DNA from 2 places in the Pedobacter sp. JCM 36344 genome. Region 1 is predicted to be linked to the other one. Evidence: riboswitches for the same ligand, from Rfam matches in the RefSeq annotation. Region 1 holds a riboswitch; the other holds the start of a gene.
What was found. Region 1 has a riboswitch for S-adenosylmethionine ahead of metH (methionine synthase). Riboswitches for the same ligand answer to the same signal wherever they lie in the genome.

Region 1 (4,438 bases):
GACGATAGCAAACAGGCTTGGATAGATTTACAGGAATTTGACATCAATGAGAAGGATTGTCTTGTAGGTTTAGCTGCTTCAGGCACAACTCCATACGTCATTGGCGGCTTAAATACTGCACGTAAAAATGGCGTATTGACTGCATGTATTGTCTGTAATGAAGGCGGGCCGATTGCAAAAGAAAGTGACTTCCCAATTGAAATAGTCGTAGGTCCTGAATTCTTAACCGGCTCTACCCGCATGAAATCCGGTACTGCTCAAAAACTAGCCTTGAATATGCTCAGTACAGCTGTAATGATCAAATTAGGCAAAGTCAAGGGAAATAAGATGGTAGATATGCAATTGACCAATCATAAGCTGGTTGATCGAGGCACCCAGATGGTGATGAAAGAACTCAACATCAACCACGAGCGTGCAGAAGATCTTCTTTTGCGTTATGGGAGTGTGAGAAAAGCTGTCGAAGCCAGTCAAAAACCATTGTAACTATGCATGAGATCGAACCTTATTACCTCTGGCGTGATGATTACATCGCTGCAGAAGATGATCGTTCCCCCTTTTTTGAAACACAATATTCTGAGTTTTACTTTGACAAGCAACTATATAATTTCCTGATCCACCCCCAATGGGATGATTTTGGATCCAGCACCATGTATATCAAGGTTCTGTATACCGATTATGATAGCAATTACTCGATCATAGAATTCATTGGGGAGTGGAATGATGCCATTAACAATGACATAATGCTGCTCAAAAGAGAGATCATTGAACTCATGATCGACGAAGGAATCAACAAGTTTATCTTGATCGGAGAAAACGTTTTGAATTTTCACTCCTCTGAAGAGGACAGCTATTATGAAGAGTGGTTTCAGGATGTGGAAGATGGATGGATTACGGGGATCAATTTCCAGGAACACGTCATCACTGAGTTTCGCAACTATAATATTGACTATTATATCAATTTCGGGGGACAGCTTGACGATTTGGCATGGCGGACATTAAAACCAGTTCAGCTATTTACAAAAGTTGAAGAAATCCTGACAAAAAGACTAGGGGCATAGGATTTGTTAGAAAGAAAGTATTAGTATCTTTAAATAAATTTAAGAGAAATGAATAACGACAATAATTACGAGTGGGCACAAAAATCTGTGTTTGTTGAGAACCAAACAGGAGTAGTTGCCAAAAAATTCTTCGCAAACGTCTTCTTATGGATGTTTATAGCATTGGGTCTTTCTACGTTATCGGCCTATATTATGGCAAGTAATGAAGAATTGTTTTCGATCCTTAGAAATCCAGAGACTTTAAAACCAACCGTTCTTGGATATGTAGCGATGTTCGCGCCACTAGGATTGGTTTTGCTAATGAGCGCAGGCTTAAGTAAGCTATCTTATGGTGCACTCTTGGTTACTTTTGTAGCCTATTCTGTTTTAACAGGATTGAGTTTAAGCTTTATCTTACTTGCTTACACGTCCAGTTCGGTGATCAGCTGTTTCGCTGGAGCTGCTGGTATTTTTGGAATCATGGCTTTCCTTGGTTACACAACCAATGTGGATCTGACCAAGTTCGGACCGATATTAATGGTTGGTGTAATTGGTTTGGTCATTGCAAGTGTAGTAAACATGTTTATTCAAAGCGAAAGCTTTAGCTTGTTTATGGCATTCATTGGTATTGCAATCTTTACTGCTCTAACTGCCTATGATGTTCAGAAACTGAAAAGAATTGGCGAGGGTATCGAAGAAAGTGGCGCTAGAATGGAAGATGGAGATACTAAGAAATTAGCCATCATGGGGGCATTGTCATTATACCTAGACTTTTTAAATATCTTCTTGTTCCTTCTAAGGATATTCGGAGGTAGAAGATAATAGCTAATAAATATAAATAAGAGCTCGCATTTATTGTGGGCTTTTTTTGTGTTTATAACAAAATGAGTCGGAGCAGCCTCTGGGCTTCTAGGTAGCTCAGAGCATACTCCTAGGGAACTCCTAGCCATAATAGGGCCTTTTACCCAACAAATAGGCTCTAAACCCGCTGTTAGTCCTCTGTTAGTGCAACACTAGCTACAAAAGTCTTCAAAGCATAAATCATAGATTTTTTGGAAATGATTTTTCTTTATTGCATTTTTGCAATGCTTATAGAGAAAGACGGAGGGATTAGACCCTGCGAAGTCTTAGCAACCTGTGCTTACAAGGTGCTAAATTCTACTGGAACGGCCATGATGCCTCCTGAAAGATAAGTTAGTTAGTAGCATAAAGCTGGTGTTAAACGGCTGGTCTCCATAACTTTCCCTTAAGCTTTGTTTGTAATTAGTTCGGCACTTGTTTAGGCCTCAGCCTCTATCAATTTTAGCTTATTACCTGCTCATATAGTATAACTTAAATGGACATTAGAGAAGAATTAGAGAAACGTATCCTGATCATAGATGGTGCCATGGGCACAATGATCCAACGTTACATTCTAACAGAAGAGGATTTTAGAGGGGAAAGGTTTAAGAATCATCCCTGTGATGTTAAGGGAAATAACGATTTATTAAACCTAACCAGACCAGACATTATTAAGGCCATTCATACAGAATATCTAAAGGCCGGCACTGACATTATAGAAACCAACACTTTCAGTACACAACGCATATCCCTGGCAGATTACCAGATGGAAGAGCTGGATTATGAAATGAGTTTCGAAGGTGCCAAAATAGCTAAAGAAGCTGTTAATGAGTTTATGAAGGCCAATCCTGGTCGGAAATGTTATGTTGCCGGTGCCATTGGGCCAACCAATAGAACACTTTCTATTTCACCAGATGTAAACGACCCTGGTTACAGAGCGCTAACATTCGACCAGCTTGTTGACGCCTATTATGAGCAAATCAGGGGATTGATAGACGGTGGATCCGATGTTCTACTTATCGAAACCATATTTGATACGCTAAACGCCAAAGCGGCGATCTATGCAATAAAGAAATACGAAGCGGTTATCGGTCGCAAAATAGAGATCATGATTTCCGGTACCATTACAGATGCGTCCGGAAGAACATTATCCGGCCAAACGGTAGAAGCTTTCCTGAATTCGGTTATCCACGCTAAACCCTTAAGCATTGGTTTCAACTGCGCCCTGGGGGCGAAAGACATGAGACCTCACATTGAGGAGCTTTCTGCCAAAGCAGGATGTTATGTATCTGCTTACCCCAATGCCGGACTGCCTAATGAGTTTGGGGCTTATGATGAGATGCCTCACGAAACTGCACATCTTGTGGAAGATTTTATTCAAAATGGTTTTGTGAATATTGTTGGTGGTTGTTGCGGAACTACACCAGATCATATTGGTTGCATTGCTGAAAAAGCAAAAGGAATAGAACCGAGAAAAATTCCTGTTATTGAGAACTTTTTGCGCCTGAGTGGACTGGAACCCGTAGCGATCACACCAGAGAGCATCTTTGTAAACATTGGAGAACGTACCAATATCACAGGTTCGCCTAAGTTTTCGAAGCTTATTTTAAGCGGAGACTTTGAGGCTGCGCTAACTGTTGCCAGACAACAGGTGGAAGGTGGTGCTCAAGTCATTGATGTAAACATGGATGAAGGCATGATCGATTCAGAAGCATCTATGACTAAGTTTCTCAACCTTATCGCTTCTGAACCAGATATCTCCAAGCTTCCCATCATGGTCGATTCTTCCAAATGGACGGTTATTGAAGCCGGCTTGAAGTGTTTGCAAGGAAAAGGCATAGTGAACTCAATTTCCCTTAAAGAGGGCGAAGATAAGTTTAGAGAAAGCGCACAAAAGATCATGACTTATGGCGCAGCTGTTGTGGTAATGGCTTTCGACGAGCGTGGACAGGCAGACAGTTTTGAGAGAAGAAAAGAGATCTGTAAAAGATCTTATGACATATTAGTTAACGAGATTGACTTTCCTGCACAGGACATTATTTTCGACCCAAACATCCTGACAGTTGCAACAGGACTAGAAGAGCACAACAATTACGCTGTTGATTTTATCAATGCAACAAGATGGATTAAAGAAAACCTGCCTCATGCAAAAGTAAGTGGCGGGGTATCCAATATTTCCTTCTCCTTTAGGGGTAACAATACGGTAAGAGAAGCCATGCACTCTGCATTTCTTTACCACGCGATTAAGGCGGGGTTAGATATGGGAATTGTAAATGCAGGGATGCTTGAAGTATATCAGGAGATTCCACCTGAACTTCTGGTGTTGGTAGAAGATGTACTTCTAAACCGCAGAGACGATGCTACCGAACGACTGGTCGAATTTGCAGATACCATAAAAACCAAAGGAAAAGAGATCATTAGAAACGAAGAATGGCGTAAAGAGTCTGTAGAATCAAGACTTTCCCATTCGTTAGTAAAAGGAATCATCGAATATCTTGATGCCGATGTGGAGGAAGCAAGACAGCAATACCCGAGACCAATACATGTCATCGAAGGTCCAT
Region 2 (4,438 bases), on a different contig from region 1:
TTAAGTTTTTATAATATGGCAAAAGTAAGATAAAATCAAGAGAACACATTTCCTCAAGAACTATTACCTGTCAGGGTTGTGTAAAAGAGCTGTAATACAAAAAGGAATTCAAAATCAATTGAATCCCTTTTCACGTAACCAAAGTGTCAAATTATTTTACTGCCTTTGTAAAGTTAAGCACGATGTAGGCTGGTGATGTACCATATTCAACAGGTGACTTAATCACCATATTATTTCCATCGCTAGAAGTAAGTACCAGTCGATATCCAGAGGTTACATTCTTAGCTTTATCTCCTTCAAAAATCTTTTTGAATTGAAAAGTTTGATCTGCTGGTGAAGCTGACCAATAGATAGATTGTGTTTTTGCTGCGCAAGCTCCACCACCGGGGAGCGTATAAGTTCCATTACCGCTGTTTGTTAGGCTCCAGGTACTTCCTTGAAAGCAAGTATAGGAACCTTCATCAAACAAAGATTTAACCGCAGATTGCGGAAGTCCTTCAAAAGTAATATCGCTCAATACCCAGTTACCAGTTATGTCGCCTCTTTTGACCGTTGAGTTTGCAGCACCCTTAGGGGAACAGCTTTGCAAAACCATTAATGAACTACATAAAATGGCTGCTATTAGGATTATTCTTTTCATATCAATGTTGTTTTGCTTTTCAATTACACAAATCTTGCCAAAACTTAAACAGAATATTTTCTACCTTTATCACTGTTAAGCTTAATAAGCGCTTATCTACCTAACAATATCATAATGAAGCCCGAAACACTTGCTATACATTCCGGAAATTTATTCAAAGCAAGCACCAATGATGTGACCAGCCCTATTAACCTATCTACAACTTTTTTAAGAAATGAAGAAGGTGGCTATTCAGGCGGACATATCTACAGCAGGGTAAGTAATCCAAACAGGTCTAATCTTGAAAAAACACTGGCAGATCTGGAGCATGGTGAGGAAGCCTGTGCTTTTTCATCTGGCAATACTGCAGGAATGAGCTTGTTTCAGGCGTTAAAACCGGGGAGTCACATCATCGCGCCGGATGATATGTATTGGGGTTTTAAAAAGCAGTTGATGTCCATCTTCGCAAGTACGCTGGAGTTTGATTTTGTCGACCTAACGAACCTTGAATCTTTAGAATCTTTTATTAAAGACAATACAGCCTTGATCTGGATCGAGACGCCATCAAATCCACTACTAAAAGTGACCGATATAAGTGCGATTTCTGCCATCGCCAAAAAACACAACCTCGTTATGGCATGTGACAGTACTTTTGCCTCCCCTTGTCTCCAAAATCCAATAGATCTTGGGGCAGATATCGTAATGCATTCTTCAACCAAATACATCGGTGGCCACAGTGACGTGCTAGGCGGCATTTTGATAACTGCTAAAATAGATGATCTTTGGGAAGCTATCAGAAATATACAACAAATAGGTGGAGCGGTACCATCTCCTTTTGATTGCTTTCTTTTATTACGAAGCATAAAGACACTGCCTTACCGGATGCGTGGCCATAGTGAAAATGGTATGGCTCTGGCCATATTTCTTGAGCAACACCAACAGGTTGAGGCTGTGTACTACCCTGGCTTAGTTTCGCATCCGCAGCACGAGATCGCCAAAAAACAAATGAGTTCGTTTGGTGGAATGATGTCTATCTTGGTTAAAGGTGGTGCCCAGGAAGCAAGAAAAGTTGTAAACACAGTAAAGATTTTCGCTCAGGCTACTAGTCTGGGCGGCGTAGAAAGCTTAATAGAGCACAGGGCATCCGTTGAAGGACCTGACACAAAAACTCCACAGAATTTAATTCGGATATCGGTCGGCCTAGAACATATTGACGACCTAATTGAGGATATAAATCAGGCTTTAAGCTAATAAAACCCAGTGAATCAAGCTAAAAGATCTATTCATTAAATTTCATTCAACTGAAATTCAGTATATTATAAAATAATCAGAATAATATTTTGGTATATTTAAGTGTATATTATACATTTGTACCAACACATAGCAATAGCTATGAAGTCATGCCTTATTATATGGTTTGATTTATAAAGAAGTGGCGAGAGACAGGCTCAATGACCCACTGGCAACCCTCCAATTGGAGAAGGTGCCAATTCCTGACCAGGGTGCATGGTGCTTCTTGGAAAGATAAATTTAAACAAGATGAAAACAGTTAAATTCTTACCATATCTAATCAATTGTTGTAGCCATAAGCATACTCCCTGTATGTGCTGTTGCATGCTATAAAAACAACAATCTTCCCTTTGTGTAAATAATTCAATCCGGAAGGCCCTTCAAAAGGGTACGCCAAAGAACTATGTACAATTAAAATTTACTTTTCTAAACTTAAATTATGTCAACTTCCTACAAATTCGAAACACTACAAATACATGCTGGCCAAGAAATAGACCCAACAACAGGTTCACGAGCCGTCCCAATTTACCAAACCACTTCTTACGCATTCAAGAACTCGGAACATGGCGCAAACCTTTTTGCATTAAAAGAGTTCGGCAATATTTACACCCGCATCATGAACCCAACTACTGATGTATTTGAGAAACGAGTTGCGGCATTGGAAGGCGGAGTCGCAGCATTGGCTGTGGGATCAGGACTGGCGGCGCAGTTTATAGCGCTTAATAATATTCTTCAGGTAGGGGACAATTTCGTTTCGTCATCACACTTATACGGCGGTTCCTACAATCAATTTAAGGTAGCATTTAAGCGTATTGGAATCGAAGTCAAATTCGCCAATGGTGATAATGTGGAAGATTTCGAAGCACAAATCGATAGCAAAACAAAGGCGATATACCTAGAAAGTATAGGGAATCCTTCTTTCAGCATTATTGACTTTGAAAGGCTTTCTGCGATAGCAAATAAACACGATTTACCCTTGATTGTGGATAATACTTTTGGCGCAGCAGGATACCTATTCAAGCCTCTAGCGCATGGAGCACACATCGTAGTGCAGTCTGCGACCAAATGGATTGGAGGCCATGGCACGAGCATTGGCGGGGTGATAGTTGATGGCGGAACTTACAATTGGGGAAATGGAAAGTTCCCTCAGTTTAGCGAGCCGTCCGAAGGCTACCACGGACTGGTATTTAGCGATGTTTTTGGAATAGGTAGCCCTTTTGGAAACATACAATTTGCCATTCGCGCCAGAGTTGAGGGCCTACGCGACTTTGGCCCATCTTTGTCGCCTTTCAACTCATTTTTGCTAATTCAAGGTTTAGAAACCTTATCATTGAGGGTTCAGCGTCACGTAGATAACGCTTTGTCCCTTGCGCAATGGCTCGACGGTCACGAAGCGGTCAAGAAAGTCAATTATCCAGGACTGGAAAGTAGCCCTTATCACGCCAATGCTAAAAAATATTTACAAAACGGTTTTGGTGCCATGTTGTCTTTTGAATTAAATGGAGATGCGAGTAGCACGACCACAGTTGTAGATAGCCTCAAATTAGTGAGTCATGTTGCAAATGTCGGCGACGCAAAAACGCTGATCATTCAGCCATCAGCAACAACACATCAACAACTGAGCATGGAGGAACAAGCAGCATCAGGGGTATTGCCTAATCTCTTAAGGGTTTCAGTTGGTCTGGAGCATATAGATGATATCAAGGCAGACTTTGAACAGGCCTTCGCAATAATAAACCATAAATAATAACAATACGTTTACACATATAATGAGTACTAAGGCTACTTACAATTACGATAATCCGTTTAGGTTAGAAAGCGGAAATGAACTTGCAAACATTCAAATTGCTTATCAAACTTATGGGAAATTAAACAGTAATAAAGATAATGTAATCTGGGTTTGTCATGCACTTACCGCCAATTCTGACGTTCTTGAATGGTGGAAAGGATTGTTTGGTAATAATGACCTGTTTAATCCAGAGGAACACTTTATAGTTTGTGCCAATATACTGGGATCCCATTATGGAAGCACAAATCCCTTAAGTGTAAATGAAGCTACCGGCCAGCCTTATTATTTATCTTTTCCTGAATTTACGATAAGAGATATCGTTAATGGACATCGTTTATTAGCTGATCACTTAAACATTGGGAAGATAAAAGTCCTAATAGGAGGTTCTTTAGGCGGTCATCAGGCCATGGAGTGGGCTATTGCCGATAACAACAAAATTGAGAATTTAATCCTAATGGCCACAAATGCATCACATTCCCCATGGGGAATAGCATTCAATGAGAGTCAACGACTAGCAATCTCAACAGACCGCAGCTTTTATGCTCAAAATCCTAAAGGAGGCTTAAAAGGTCTTAAGACTGCCCGAAGCATTGCATTGTTGTCATATAGGACTTATGAAGCGTATTCGGCTACTCAACTTGAAAGCGTTAATGATAAGACGACAAATTTCAGAGCATCGTCATACCAATGTTATCAGGGAGAGAAGCTCTGCAATAGATTCAATGCGTTCAGTTATTATT

Region 2: it holds a riboswitch for S-adenosylmethionine, as region 1 does, so the genes downstream of both, ACHFIZ_RS13850 (O-acetylhomoserine aminocarboxypropyltransferase/cysteine synthase family protein) here and metH (methionine synthase) in region 1, are expected to answer to the same signal.

Annotation. Positions count from the first base shown of each region.
Region 1 covers NZ_JBKHKK010000012.1:119,671-124,108, reverse strand. Annotated here, with positions in the region: gene murQ (N-acetylmuramic acid 6-phosphate etherase) at 1-483, shown strand, start outside; gene ACHFIZ_RS12980 (hypothetical protein) at 486-1,058, shown strand; gene ACHFIZ_RS12975 (Bax inhibitor-1/YccA family protein) at 1,107-1,859, shown strand; SAM riboswitch class I at 2,124-2,233, shown strand; gene metH (methionine synthase) at 2,374-4,438, shown strand, end outside.
Region 2 covers NZ_JBKHKK010000014.1:46,234-50,671, reverse strand. Annotated here, with positions in the region: gene mqnE (aminofutalosine synthase MqnE) at 1-1, opposite strand, end outside; gene ACHFIZ_RS13860 (hypothetical protein) at 152-640, opposite strand; gene ACHFIZ_RS13855 (trans-sulfuration enzyme family protein) at 755-1,870, shown strand; SAM riboswitch class I at 2,039-2,150, shown strand; gene ACHFIZ_RS13850 (O-acetylhomoserine aminocarboxypropyltransferase/cysteine synthase family protein) at 2,349-3,656, shown strand; gene metX (homoserine O-acetyltransferase) at 3,679-4,438, shown strand, end outside.